2 regions of the Rothia sp. HMSC071B01 genome follow, and region 1 is predicted to be linked to the other one. Evidence: predicted binding sites of a transcription regulator. Region 1 holds the regulator's gene; the other holds the start of a gene.
The links. The regulator LexA, encoded in region 1, represses DNA repair genes until DNA is damaged. The targets are predictions, from matches to a motif close to TCGAACANNTGTTCGA.

Region 1 (7,368 bases):
GTAACCGTGTGCCTTCGGTTGCTATTGCCGGGTACACGAACGCGGGTAAGTCCTCCCTGCTGAACCGTCTGACCGACGCGGGCGTGCTCGTGGAGAACGCCCTGTTTGCGACCCTGGATCCGACCGTCCGTAAGGCTCAGACCCCGGACGGTATCGGCTACACCCTTTCTGACACGGTGGGGTTCGTGCGTTCGCTGCCGACCCAGCTGGTGGAGGCGTTCCGCTCCACCCTGGAAGAGGTCGCTGACGCTGACGTCATCCTGCACGTGGTGGATGCTTCGCACCCGGACCCGGAGGGGCAGATTCGTGCTGTCCGCGAGGTCATCGCGGAGGTTGACGCCCGCCATATCCCCGAGATCATTGTGCTGAATAAGGCGGATGCCGCCGACCCGTTCGTGCTGGAGCGTATGCGCCAGCGCGAGCCGGAGCATGTGATTGTTTCGGCGCGTACCGGTGAGGGTATTGAGGAGCTGAAGCAGAAGATTGCGGACACCATTCCGCGCCCCTCCATTGAGGTGAGGCTGCTGATTCCGTACTCGCACGGTGAGATTATTTCGCGCCTGCACGAGTGGGACGCCGAAATTAAGAGCACTGATTTCGTATCGGACGGCACCTTCGTGGTGGCTCTGGTTCGTGAGGATGTCGCCTCCGAACTGTCCGAGTATGTGCTGGAGGGCGACCTGCTGGAGGTTCTGGAAGAGGAACTTGCGGAGGCACACGCCCTCACCGAAGCGACCGCTTCTGTTTCCGAGCAGTCCTCTACCCCTGAGGCTCGCTAGGAGCGTATGAGCGTGACCGAGAGCATCAACGCGCCCAAAAACACCCCGGGAACTGTACCCGGACCGGCAACCGACGGCACCCGATTCACCGGGCAGGAGCTTGAGACCCTGCCCGGTGCGAAGGATGCCCTGACCCTGCTGGACGAGGCGGTTGCCGCCACCGGCGGTCAGAACCGTGCCGGTCAGCGCATCATGGCGGCGCATGTGGCGCAGGCTCTTGAACTGCAGCGTCACCTGTTGGTCCAGGCGGGTACCGGTACCGGTAAGTCCCTGGGCTACCTGGTTCCTGCCCTGGCGCGGGTGGGGGAGTCGGACCAGCCGATTGTGGTTGCGACGGCGACTCTTGCCCTGCAGGCGCAGATCGTGAACCGCGATATTCCGCGTCTTCTACAAGCGCTGGAGCCGCGCCCGGAGTCGCAGGCGCAGGTGGCTCTGCTCAAGGGCCGCAATAACTACCTCTGCCTGCACAAGCTGGAGGGCGGCTACCCGGAAGACGAGCCGGATGCTCTCTTCGACATGCCTTCTTCGACCTCGCGCGTGGGTGAGGAAGTGGTGCGCCTGCGCGAGTGGGCTGACCGCACGGAGACCGGAGACCGTGACGAGCTGAAGCCCGGCGTCTCTGACCGCGCCTGGGCTCAGGTATCGGTCAGCGCCGCCGAGTGTTTGGGTCGCCGTTGCCCGCTGGTGGAAGAGTGCTTTAGCGAGATGGCGCGTAGCCGTGCCGCTGAGGCTGACATTGTCATCACGAACCACGCCCTGCTGGCGATTAATGCTTTTGAAGGCATGAAGGTTCTGCCCGAACATGAGACGGTCATTATTGATGAGGCTCATGAGCTGGTGGACCGCGTGACCGGTGCCGTGTCTGGTTCTTTGACGGTTGCGATGGTTCGCCGTGCGGCACGTAGCGTGAAGAAGCATTCGAAGGCTGATTCCGGCGCACTGGAAATGGCAGCCGGCACCCTGGAGACCGCGTTCGAGGGTCTTGCCGAGGGCCTGCTGAAAGGCCTGGACGGTCGCCTTTTGACCGCTATTTCTGCGGTCAACGATGCCGCCCGCACCGCCCTGTCCGATACCAAACCGGACGGTCAGGACGTTGACGCCGGCCTGCAGATGGCGCGCTCGCGTGTCTCTGAGGTGCACGATATGAGCAGCCGCATTCTGGAGGCTTCGGGCGAGCAGGACGTTCTGTGGATTTCTCGTCAGGGCGGTTGGGAGAACGGCCGCTACGTGGCTGCTTCCGATACCGACCCGGCGACCCTGAATATCGCTCCGTTGAGCGTTGGCCTGCAGTTGCGTGACGGCCTGTTCGCTGACCGCACCGTGATTTTGACGAGTGCGACCCTGACGGTGGGTGACTCTTTTGATGTTGCAGCCGCTGCCCTGGGACTGCAAGGGGAGGGTGCGCCGCGCTGGACGAGTATCGATGTGGGTTCACCTTTCGACTACCGCAAGCAGGGCATCATGTACGTTGCCGGAGATTTGAAGCCTCCGGGATTTGGTGTGCACGAGGGTCAGCTGGAGCGTCTGCGTGAGCTGTGCGAGGCGTCGGAGGGCGGCGCCCTGGGCCTGTTCTCCTCGAAGCGTGCCGCTGAGCGTGCCGCCGAGTACATGCGTGAGCATAGCGACCTGAACATTCTTCTGCAGGGTGAGTCTTCGCTCAAGGCTCTGGTGGAGGAGTTCAGCGAGGACGTTGACTCATGCCTGTTCGGAACGATGAGCCTATGGCAGGGCGTGGATGTTCCGGGTGACTCTTGCCGCCTGGTGGTGATGGACCGCATTCCGTTCCCCCGCCCGGACGACCCGATTGCGCAGGCTCGTACGGAGGCGGTGAACCGTCACCGCGGTAACGGCTTTATGGCGGTTTCTGCTCACCATGCGGCGATTCGTATGGCGCAGGGCGCGGGCCGCCTGATTCGTTCGGTGTCTGACCGCGGCGTGGTGGCTGTACTGGATTCTCGTGTGGCGACTAAACGTTACGGCGGTTTCTTGATGAAGGCGATGCCGCCGATGTGGTCGACGCAGAATAAGGCAGCCGTGATTGGTGCGCTGGCTCGTCTTTCGGCGAGTATTGAGCGTTAGCTCGGGCGAGATCCATTCCTTGCCGCGCCGCCGCCCCGTTTTGGGCATATAAATTTAGACATATAGAAATCACCCCGGTGATACGTGAACGTTTACGTATCACCGGGGTGATTTCTATAGAGAGCTAAAAGCCTCGTAGCTATGTCTTTTAGAGGCTGTGTTGTTTAAAACAGCTTCTTTGAGATGCTGTGGCTGTTTAGAGCCCGCGTCTTTCAGAGACTGCATCTTCTAGAGGCTGTGGTTTTCTAGAGACTACGCAGCACGGAGACGACCTTACCCATGACGGTTGCGCGGTCACCCATAATCGGCTCGTAGTTGGAGTTGCGCGGCATGAGCCAGGTGTGGCCGTCAACCTGACGGAACACCTTTACGGTTGCTTCATCGTCGAGCAGAGCAGCAACGATATCGCCGTTGTCTGCGGTGTGCTGCTCGCGGACAACCACCCAGTCGCCGTCGCAGATTGCGGCGTCAATCATGGAATCGCCCTTGACCTTGAGCATGAAAAGCTTGCCGTTACCGACCAGCTGGCGGGGCAGGGCAAGCACATCCTCCACGGACTGCTCGGCGGTAATGGGGCCGCCCGCTGCAATTCGTCCAACCAGGGGAACGGGTACGAGGTCCTCATCGCCGACTTCGAAGTTCGGCAGCTCGGGCAGGGAAGAGGAAGCGCTACCGTGGATGCCGACGCCGTTCTCATCCAGCACCTCAATGGCGCGGGGGAGCTTGGGGTCGCGGCGAATGTAGCCCATGGTCTCGAGACGGCCGAGCTGGTGAGTGACCGAAGACAGGGACGCAAGACCCACCATGTCACCAATCTGGCGCATGGACGGCGGGTAACCCTTTTGTTCAATCTCGGTGCGGATCGCGTCAAGAATCTTCTGCTGGCGCGCGGTCAGCGCCGGACGGGGTGCTGTTGCCATTTCTTTTCCTTCGGTCTGTGCCCCGATTTCTGTATTCCGGTCTCTGCAGTCTGTTTGAGACACAGTCCGGTCGGGGCACGGATGGGTGCTTCACACGTTTTCCGATGGTGTCCTAAAAATTTTTTGGTTCTGCTGAAATTGGTCTTATCTCGTCAGGGGGTGGAGGAATTCTATCCGTGCCGGAGCGATACGCGGGCAACGAGTATGCGCCTCCGCCCTATAAAACTCAGTCAGCAGCACCTGCATTTAGATACAGAACCAAGCTGTAACGGGTACAGAAACCTGCTGTGAGTAGGACTCATCAGGAGCGTGTGGAACGTCTCTTGACACCAGTGTAGAACACTACACCGAAAAACTCAAACAAATATTCTAGATTTTTTCTTCGAAACTCGAAGAAATTTTTAGTACATCTCTGCTAGACTTTAGAACAAGAGTTCGTATATACTCTTGAATCTCTCCTGAAATTCAGGATTTACGGGTGAATGTTCGAAAAATATTCGAAGATTCGACCCGGAGTCTTCCAGGAGGGGCGAGTGAAGGAGTGTTCGAATGTATTCGAATCCTCTGCCTCTCTCTTCGCACGATCTACCCCGGATGCTCTAGGGAGCATCCGGCGAAGAGAGAGCGCAGGGGATGGGGTGTTGGGGCGACCCAGCGCAACCCGGTGCATCCGGCGCTCTGACCTAACTAGAGAATAGCTACCCAATAGTTATCGCCTAACAATCACCACTCCATAGTTATCACTCAACTAGGACCTCCGAGCGGGTATCGCTCGGCATTGCTAGACCCGCGAGGTAACCCCGGGGCGAGCTAAGAGAAAGGAACCACAATGACTACTGCAACACCTCTTGCTTCTCGTGACACTTCTGCACACCTTCCGGCAGGTTTGGTGGTACTTCACCCCGCCCGCACTGCGTCCGCCAGCACCGTGCAGGGGCGTTCTCGTGTGCCTGCGTCTTCGCAGTCTGTTCGCTCTTCTCGTGCGGCTCATGCGCCTCGCCCCGCTCAGGTGGGTCAGCCTACTCGTGTTCCCGCCGCTTCTGCCCCTGCTGGCTCTATTCAGGCACCGGTTCGCTCTGTAGCTTCTGGCGCGCAGACTGCTTCTGATGCGCCGACCCCTAGCGTGAAGAGTGTTCTTCTGGCTAAGGGCGGCGAGTTTCTGCGCGCGGTTCCCGCTTCTATTCGTCGTCTTGGTACTGTGCGCGGTTTCCTGAAGGGGCTGCCTCTGCTGACTTTGGCGGCGCTGATTGTGCTCGGTGCTATTAGCTTCTTTGGCCCGGCGGCTTCTGCTTCTGTGGAGAACGCTTCGGTGACTCGAACCGTCGTTGTGGTCAAGCATGGCGAGACCCTGTGGGATATTGCTCAGGCGGTGGATCCGCAGGGTGACACCCGTGATACTGTGGTTCGTATTATGGAGTTGAACTCGTTGACCAGCACCTCTGTTGATGCCGGTCAGCGTCTGGAAATTCCTCAGACTCAGCGCTAAGCATGGACACGTACGTGGTTGGCTTCTGCATGAGGTTGATGTCTTGACTCCGAACCCGCTATCTCTCAAGCTGAGCGCTTGAGTCGAATTCTTGAGCCTATGAAATAGGAGCGCACCGATGCCTGTTCCCGCTGAACCCACACCCGCTGCAACCACACCCGTCGAAACTGAATCTGTACAGACCACTCAGCCCGCTCGTCCCGTGGTTGCCGTTTTGGGGGATCCCGGAACTCGTGGTCCTCTGGTGAAGCTTCTTCAGGATGCGGGGGCGGACGTTATCGTGACCGCTGTGCCCGACCAGTTGCGTGAAGCTGACGGCATGGTGGTGACCGGCGGTGTGAGCTCTCTCGAGGCGTACGAAGACCTGAAAGCTAAGGACGCTGAGCGCGTGATTGGTCGCCGTGTTGCTGGCGGTCGTCCGGTGCTGGTTGCCGGTGCGGCGTTGAGCTGCCTCTTCGACTCGGTGACGGTGGAGCATCCGCAGATGGGGCAGGTTCAGGTGCAGTGCATGGGGGAGTGGCCCGGTGAGAGCGTGGAGCTTTCTGCCCGAGACCTGGCGCCCGGTGCTTCTGCCCTGCGTTCTTCCTCCGATAGTACGTTGCTCAAGGATCTTGAGGGTGAGGCTCACTTCAAATCTGAGCACGGCGTTTTTGAGTGGGCTTTTGATCAGAGCATTGAATATATTGCCCCTCCGGCGGTGACGTGGACTGTCACCGAGCCCGCCTATATCGCGGCGGTTGAGAACGGTCCGCTGACGGCGGTGCAGTTCTGCCCGGTGGGATCTGGTGAGCTGGGTGCGGAGTTTATGCGCCGCTGGGTTGCATCCCTGGCGGCGACCGGTCGCCTGTCTTCTGGTGACTCCGCTACTGCGGCGGGAGGTAACTAATGTCTGCACCCGCTCTTGAACTTCTGCCCGCCGTTGATATTTCTGAAGGCTACGCGGTGCGCCCGGTGGGCGGCACCCTGTCCGGTGGTGAGCAACGCCTCGACCCTGTTGAGGCGGCTCTGACCTGGGTGAAGGCTGGTGCTCGCTGGATTCACCTGGTTGACCTTGATTTGGCGTTTGGTCGTGGCACGAATACTGAGGTTCTGGCTGAGGTGGTTGCCGCTGTCCGCGCCGAGAATGCCCGGATGACCGGCTCCGCTCCGGTTCGTGTTCAGGTCAGTGGCGGTGTGCGTAATGCTGAGAGTCTGGAGCGCGCCCTGAGCCTGAATCCGGACCGCGTGAACGTGACTAGTGCGGCTCTGGCGGATTCTTCCTGGCTTGAAGGTGTTCTGGCTCATTATGCCGATTCTGATCTTCTGGCTCTTGGCCTCGATGCCCGTTATAACCCCGAGCGGGGCTGGGTGACGGTGGCTCGCGGTACCGATTGGTCGGGGCCTGATTTGGCGGAGGCGCTGGCGTGGCTGGAGAGCGCGGGTGTGCGCCGCTATATCGTCACGGATGTGAGTAAGGACGGTTCTCTGGCGGGCCCGGGTGCGGAGCTGCTGGATGAGGTGCTGGCTCAGACTGCCTGTCGGGTGGTGGCGTCCGGTGGTGTGGCGTCGCTGGCTGATCTTGTGAAGCTGCGTTCTATGGTGCCTTATGGTTTGGAGGGCGTGGTGCTTGGCAAGGCGCTGTATGTGGGTAACTTTAGTTTTGAACAGGCTCTTGAGGTCGCTGGCTCCCGCTAAAGCTACCGCTCTGCTTTAGCCCGCGTAGATTTCTTATCCGCATAGGTTTTATATATGACGAAGCCCCGTCTTCCTCAATACGAGGGATGCGGGGCTTCGTGATGGCATACACCAGATATGGCTTAGTAGGCCTGCTGGTTTAGCGCACGTCCTGGCTTAGTACACCAGTTGGTTTAGTACACCGGGCCGGTGAGCTTTTCGCCGGGGCCCTTGCCGGGCTCGTCCGGGAAGGGGGATGCTTCGCGGAAGGCGAGCTGCAGGGTGCGCAGGCCGTCGCGCAGGGGTGCTGCGTGCTGGGAGCCGATTTCGGGTGCAGCGGCGGTGACGAGGCCTGCCAGTGCGGTGATAAGCTTGCGTGCTTCGTCGAGGTCCTTGAGGTCGTCGGCGTTTTCCTCTGCTGCCAGGCCGCACTTGACGGCTGCGGCGCTCA
Region 2 (7,368 bases), on a different contig from region 1:
CTCGCTAAGGAATTCGGCGCAACCCACGTCGTGGAAGAGCGCGGCGAAGAGGGCATCGCCAAGGTTCTGGAGCTCACCGACGGCGTGGGCGCACACGGCGTTGCTGAGGCTGTTGGTACCCAGCAGTCCTTCGACCAGGCACTCGGTTGCGTACGCCACGGTGGTTACATCGGCTTCGTGGGCGTGCCGCACGACAGCTCCATCGGCACCGATAAGCTCTTCGACAAGCAGGTTCACCTGGAGGGCGGCCCCGCCCCCGTGCGCAAGTACCTGCCGACCCTCATTGACCTGATTTACAAGGGTGAAATTGAGCCCGGTAAGGTGTTCGACCTGGTTCTGCCCATCGACGAGGCAGCTAAGGGTTACGAGGCAATGGACCAGCGTACCGCCACCAAGGTTCTGCTGACTATGCCGTAATAGCCGCTCGTATCGTCGGTTCTTGTGCCTTCTTACACCGGCAACCCGACGTGTATGCGCTACTGATCCCCGCACCGACCCTGTTCACTCCATGTGAGCGTAGGGTACCGGTTGCGGGGATTAGTGCTTTAAAAATTGAGTTTATTTGCCACCTTCCGGCGAGGTGAGGGACAAATGCGTGAGCCAAGGCATAGAATAAAAGAGCATGATTCGTACAACTCGAAGGATGACAATGACGAAGAAGCCTTTCCCTTCCGACCTCGAAATCGCACTTGCCGCCGATCTTTGGCCCATCAACAAGATCGCAGCGGACAACGGCATCAGCGAAGATCGCCTTGAGCCCTACGGCAAGTACGTCGCTAAGGTCCTTCTCGACGAAACCACCAACGCAGAGACCGCCCGCAAGCGCGGCTCCAAGTACATCGTGGTTACTGCAGTCACCCCCACCCCGCTCGGTGAAGGTAAGACCGCAACCTCCGTCTCCCTCGCACAGGGCTTCGCCCAGACCGGCCGCAAGGCAATCCTGGCGCTGCGCCAGCCCGCAATGGGCCCGACCTTCGGCATCAAGGGCGGCGCAGCAGGCGGCGGCTACTCCCAGATCGTTCCCATGGAGAAGCTGAACCTGCACCTGACCGGCGACTTCCACGCCGTCACCGCAGCACACAACCTGCTTGCCGCAATGATCGACAACCACCTGCACCACGGCAACGAGCTGCGCATCGACCCGCGCGCAATTGAGTGGCGCCGAGTCATCGACATGAACGACCGCTCCCTGCGCAACATCGTCGTGGGCCTGGGCGAACGCATGGACGGCGTGACCCGCCAGACCGGTTTCGACATCACCAGCGCCTCCGAAATCATGGTGATTCTCTCGCTGGCAACCTCCTTCAAGGACCTGCGCGAGCGCCTGGCAAAGATCGTGATCGGCCTGAACTACGATGGCGAGCCCGTCACCGCAGCCGACCTGAAGGCTGACGGCGCAATGGCTGTCATCCTGGCAGACGCCATCAACCCGAACCTGCTGCAGACCCTGGAGCACACCCCCGCGCTGATTCACGCGGGCCCCTTCGGCAACATCGCAACCGGTAACTCCTCCGTGGTCGCCGACTACGTTGGCCTGGAGTACTCCGACTACGTGATTACCGAGGCTGGCTTCGGTGCCGACATGGGTGCGGAGCGTTTCTTCAACGTCAAGTGCCGCGTCTCCGGCCTGAAGCCCGACGCAGCAGTGCTCGTCGTTACCGTGCGCTCCCTGAAGTCTCACTCCGGCCTGTACAAGATCGTTCCGGGCAAGCCCCTGCCCGAAGGCATGCTGCAGGAAAGCCCCTCCGACGTGGAGAAGGGCGCAGAGAACCTGAAGAAGCACATCGAGATTGTGCGCAACTTCGGTGTTCAGCCGGTCGTGGCAATCAACGCCTTCCCGACCGACTTCGAGTCCGAGCACGAGACTATCCGCCGTATCGCTGAGGAAGCTGGCGCTCGCGTCGCTATCCACCGCGGTGTGGCTGAGGGCGGTAAGGGCACCACCGACCTGGCAGACGTGGTTGCTGAGGCATGTGACGACGTTTCGGACCTGAAGTACACCTACGATCTTGAGGACTCCATCGAGACCAAGATCGAGAAGGTTGCGACCAAGGTCTACGGCGCGGACGGCATCTCCATTGCTCCCGCCGCCGCTAAGCAGCTGAAGCGTTTCGCTGAGCTGGGCTACTCGCACCTGCCCGTGGTCATCGCGAAGACCCACCTGTCCATCTCTTCGGATGCAACTCTGAAGGGCGCACCGACCGGCTGGACCCTGCCCGTGCGCGAGGTTCGCCTGGCTGCAGGTGCAGGCTACGTCTACGCTATCTGCGGCACCATGCGCACCATGCCGGGCTTGAGCAAGAGCCCCGCAGCTGAGCGCATCGGCTTTGACGAGAATGGCGTGATGGTCGGCCTGTCCTAAGGCTTGTCCTAAAGCGGCTGTTCCAGCTGATTTATAGCTAGTGGAGGCGGCGCTCCTTCCCCACAGCGGGGGAGGGGCGCCGCCTTTGCTGTGCCCTATGGTGCTCTCTGTAGTGATTATAAGGGGAAGTAGAGTACCTGAAAACGGGGGAGTGAAGGATTCTGAAACCCCTGGTGGAGGGGTCTTTCAACCTTTCATTGAGGCTTCTAGAGCGCCTGTTTTGAGGGTGAAATTGGTACGTGCTGGTTAATAATTGGGCTCTATTTGTGCTTAAAGGTCAGGTTTTATTAAACAATCTATAGAGGTTGATTTTTTAGTGACACACTGTCTTGCATTTTGTGAAAATATGGTATTGACTAGGTACTTTGTTTTTTGAAAGATGTTTTTTTGGGTGGCTCTAGGGAGCCTTTTGGGTGAGGTATTGTTATTGTTTTGTAATAAAACCTCTACTTTAGGGGGTACCTACAGGGGTAAAACAGACCAATTGATTTTGCCCTCGCGCGAATAATTGTGCAGATTTTGAACGGTGAGCAGTACATTTTTTCCTGCTCATGAAGTTGCAAGTACTTGAAGATACTTTCACCTTAACCCTCTACTTCCGCAGAATACCGGGCTAAAACTGGGTATTGAACCTTTGGGATTGCCGAGTGTGGAGCTTAAGTTAAAGGTGCACCGAAGTGCCAAAAGAGGGAAATTCTAAAATTATTTTGGGTGAAATAAGTCACGCTAAAACTCGAAAAAAATGAAATTGGTACGTATGGATACCCTAAAAAACACCTGTTTTTATTACAGAATGATTACAATGAGGCGCGGGTCACTAAATCCGGCTCTCCGTACCAAATTGGGTGGTAAAACAGCCCCCAAAAAGTTCGCTACTATTGAGTCATCAAGTAATCGTGAGATTTCCAAAGTCCTCGGGTTGCTTGTGTTTGAGTGAGTGATAGATACCCCTGGGTGTCATGAGAAGCGACTGTGTATCGATGCGCAGTCGCTTCTCTGTTTAACTTTTGAATTTCAGTGGAACCTCAGCCGGGCGGGATCCAGCCGGGCTGAATCCAGCCGGAACCTAATCCGCGCTGAACCCAATCTGTATCGAGCGTGCTCCAGAATCTGTTCCCTGTGCATCCCGCACATGCATCCCGCACAGGCAACCCGTACATGTACCCCGCGCGTTCAACGCCGAATGCGCTGATAGGGGAGTATTACGCATAGGTGCCTGCTGTGCGGTCACAACCCCTACACTGGAACTATGACTACTTACCCCGAACCCACCCTCATCTTTGAGAACCCCGAACTGACCGTCCGTGCGTTCAGCGTCTCCGAGATGGACAACAGCGTCTACCTCATCACCATGCGCGCCACCGGCGAGCAGGTACTCATCGACCCCGCAGACGACGCAGAAGAACTCTACGCCTACACCCTCGACGCGCTCCTGCACGACTGCCCGCAGCTCGAACTGGCAGACGGCGAAGAACGCCGCGTGCGCGTTATGGAGAGGGACGAGGACTTCAACTCCCTCAAGCCCCGCGCAATCGGTCTGACCGGCATCCTGGTCACCCACGGCCACTGGGACCACATCCGTGCCATTAAGGAGCTCGACCGCCTCACCGGTGCCGTCACCTCCGCAGGCGCCGCTGACGCAGCCGCTATTAAGGAGCAGGAAGACTACACCGTCGAAGAGGAGCTGACCGGCGGCGAAAGCTTCGACTTCTATCTCTCTGACACCGTCATTCACGCCCTGCACGTGCCCGGCCACACCCCAGGATCCATCGTCTACACCCTCGAAACCACCTGGGAAGACGGCACTCCCGCAACCCTGCTGTTCACCGGCGACGCTCTCTTCCCCGGCGGCGTGGGCAAGACCGACTCCCCGCAGCAGTTCGGCGAGCTCTTCTCCAACGTGCTCGAAAAGCTCTTCGGCGGCTTTGAAGACGACGCCATCGTACTGCCCGGCCATGGCCGCTCCACCACCCTCGGCGACGAGCGCCCCCACCTGGAAGAGTGGGGAACCCGTGGCTGGTAAACCGCGCCTGACGAATTGCGCCTCCTAGTCCGCCTCATATAAGTACTGCACCCTCATGCCTTCACCGGCCGCATAATCCCACCGGTGAAAGGTATGAGGGTGTAGAATTTAAGTTCGAAGATTAAGACGAAAGGATTTTCGATGACACCCCGCCCGGCACACGGAAGCACCGCACTCAAAGCGAACGACCTGACCAGCATCCGGGTTCAGGGCGCCCGCGAAAACAACCTCAAGAACGTAGACCTGACCATCCCGCGCGATGCGATGGTCGTCTTCACCGGCCTCTCCGGTTCCGGTAAGTCCTCCCTCGCCTTCGATACCATCTTTGCGGAAGGTCAGCGCCGCTACGTTGAGTCGCTGTCCTCCTACGCGCGCATGTTCCTCGGACAGGTCGACAAGCCCGACGTAGACTTCATCGAGGGCCTCTCCCCGGCGGTGTCTATTGACCAGAAGTCCACCTCCAAGAACCCGCGCTCAACCGTCGGTACCATCACCGAAATCTACGACTACATGCGTCTGCTCTGGGCGCGCATCGGCCACCCGCACTGCCCCGAATGCGGCGAAGAAATCACCCAGCAGACTCCGCAGCAGATCGTGGACATTCTGCAGGAGTATCCCGAACGCACCCGCCTGCAGATTCTCGCGCCCGTCGTCAGCGCACGTAAGGGCGAGTTTGTCGACCTCTTCAAGGACCTGCTGACCCAGGGCTATTCGCGCGCCCGCGTGGACGGCGAAACCGTGCAGCTCTCCGACCCGCCCAAGCTCGCCAAGCAGTACAAGCACACCATTGATGTGGTCGTCGACCGTATCGTCATTAAGGACGGTATTCACCAGCGCCTGACCGACTCCATTGAAACCGCGCTCAAGCTCGCCGACGGCCGCGTACTCATCGACTTCGTGGACCGCGAGCAGGACGACCCCGAACGCACCCGCTCCTTCAGCGAAAACCTCGCCTGCCCCAACAACCACCCGCTGCAGATCGACACCATCGAGCCGCGCGCCTTCTCCTTCAACTCGCCGTTCGGCGCATGTAGCGCCTGCGATGGCATCGGCTCGCGCCTGGAAGTAGACACCGAACTGCTCGTACCCAACCCCGACCTGACCCTCGGCGAGGGCGCTATCGCCCCCTGGTCACAGGGCAAAGCAACCACCGAATACTGGCTGCGCCTGCTCGCAGGCCTGGGGGAGGAGCTCGGCTTCGACCTGAACACCCCCTTCAAGGACCTGCCCGCCAAGACCCGCGCCGCCATCCTGGACGGCAAGGACTACAAGGTTGAGGTGTCCTACCGCAACCGATTCGGCCGCGAACGCCGCTACACCTCCGGGTTCGAGGGCGTGAAGGCGTACATCAAGCGCAAGCACGAAGAAACCGAATCGGACTTCGCCCGCGACCGCTACGAACAGTACATGCGCCAGGTCGCCTGCCCCTCCTGCGGTGGCGCGCGCCTGAACCCGACCATCCTCGGCGTGAAGGTCGGAGGCCAGTCCATCGCAGACATCACCGACCTGTCCCTGGCTGACGCGCTCGCTTTCGTGCGCGGACTGCAGCTCAGCGCCCGCGAAGCCAAGATTGGCGAGCAGGTCCTCAAAGAAATTGACGCGCGCCTGCAGTTCCTGCTGGACGTTGGCCTGGATTATCTGACCCTCTCACGCTCCGCCGGTACGCTCTCCGGCGGTGAGGCGCAGCGCATCCGCCTCGCAACCCAGATTGGTTCGGGCCTGGTCGGCGTGCTCTACGTGCTCGACGAGCCCTCCATCGGCCTGCACCAGCGCGATAACCGCCGCCTCATTGAAACCCTGACCAAGCTGCGCGACATGGGCAACACGCTTATCGTGGTTGAGCATGACGAAGACACCATGCGCGAAGCCGACTGGATTGTGGACGTAGGACCCGGCGCCGGCGAACACGGCGGCGAAATCGTGCACTCCGGCAGCTTTGAAGAGTTGCTGAAGAACACCAAGTCCATTACCGGCGACTACATGGCTGGCCGCCGCAGCATTGAGGTGCCCGCATCCCGCCGCTCCGTGGACAAGGAACGCCAGCTGACCGTGCGCGGCGCCCGCGAAAACAACCTCAAGAACGTGACCGCGTCCTTCCCGCTGGGCGTGTTTACCGCGGTGACCGGCGTGTCCGGCTCGGGTAAATCCACCCTCGTCAACGACATTCTGTACACCTCCCTGGCGAACAAGCTCAATGGCGCCAAGCAGGTACCCGGCCGCCACAAGAGCATCGACGGCCTGGAACACCTGGACAAGGTCATTCACGTGGACCAGTCGCCCATCGGCCGTACCCCGCGCTCGAACCCCGCCACCTACACCGGCGTGTTCGACCACATCCGCAAGCTGTTCGCAGAGACCAGCGAAGCGAAAATGCGAGGCTACACCCCCGGCCGATTCTCCTTCAACGTCAAGGGCGGCCGCTGCGAGGACTGCTCCGGCGACGGCACCCTGAAGATTGAAATGAACTTCCTGCCGGACGTGTACGTGCCCTGCGAAACCTGCCACGGCAAGCGCTACAACCGCGAAACCCTCGAAGTACACTACAAGGGCAAGACCATTGCAGACGTACTCGAAATGCCCGTGGAAGAAGCCGCAGAGTTCTTCGCCGCGTTCACCCCGATTGCGCGCCACCTGAACACCCTCGTGGACGTGGGCCTGGGCTACATTCGCCTGGGTCAGCCCGCAACCACCCTCTCCGGTGGTGAAGCGCAGCGCGTGAAGCTCGCAACCGAACTGCAGAAGCGCTCCAACGGTCGCTCCATCTACGTGCTGGACGAGCCGACCACCGGTCTGCACTTTGAAGACATCCGCAAGCTGCTCGCCGTGCTGCAATCGCTGGTGGACAAGGGCAATAGCGTCATCACCATCGAGCACAACCTGGACGTGGTTAAGTGCGCCGACTGGATTATCGACATGGGCCCCGAAGGCGGTAGCGGCGGCGGCACCGTCATCGCTGAAGGAACCCCGGAGCAGGTGGCTCAGG

Region 2: the regulator LexA is predicted to act here: its motif matches at 4,488-4,503, upstream of uvrA (excinuclease ABC subunit UvrA).

What each region holds. Positions count from the first base shown of each region.
Region 1 is NZ_KV795081.1:18,926-26,293, reverse strand. It holds gene hflX (GTPase HflX) at 1-779, shown strand, start outside; gene HMPREF2527_RS08300 (ATP-dependent DNA helicase) at 786-2,858, shown strand; gene lexA (transcriptional repressor LexA) at 3,104-3,778, opposite strand; gene HMPREF2527_RS09625 (LysM peptidoglycan-binding domain-containing protein) at 4,608-5,264, shown strand; gene HMPREF2527_RS08285 (type 1 glutamine amidotransferase family protein) at 5,383-6,150, shown strand; gene HMPREF2527_RS08280 (HisA/HisF-related TIM barrel protein) at 6,150-6,938, shown strand; gene HMPREF2527_RS08275 (DUF1844 domain-containing protein) at 7,112-7,368, opposite strand, start outside.
Region 2 is NZ_KV795070.1:257,456-264,823, forward strand. It holds gene HMPREF2527_RS02660 (zinc-dependent alcohol dehydrogenase family protein) at 1-417, shown strand, start outside; gene HMPREF2527_RS02665 (formate--tetrahydrofolate ligase) at 650-2,362, shown strand; gene HMPREF2527_RS02670 (MBL fold metallo-hydrolase) at 3,612-4,385, shown strand; gene uvrA (excinuclease ABC subunit UvrA) at 4,527-7,368, shown strand, end outside.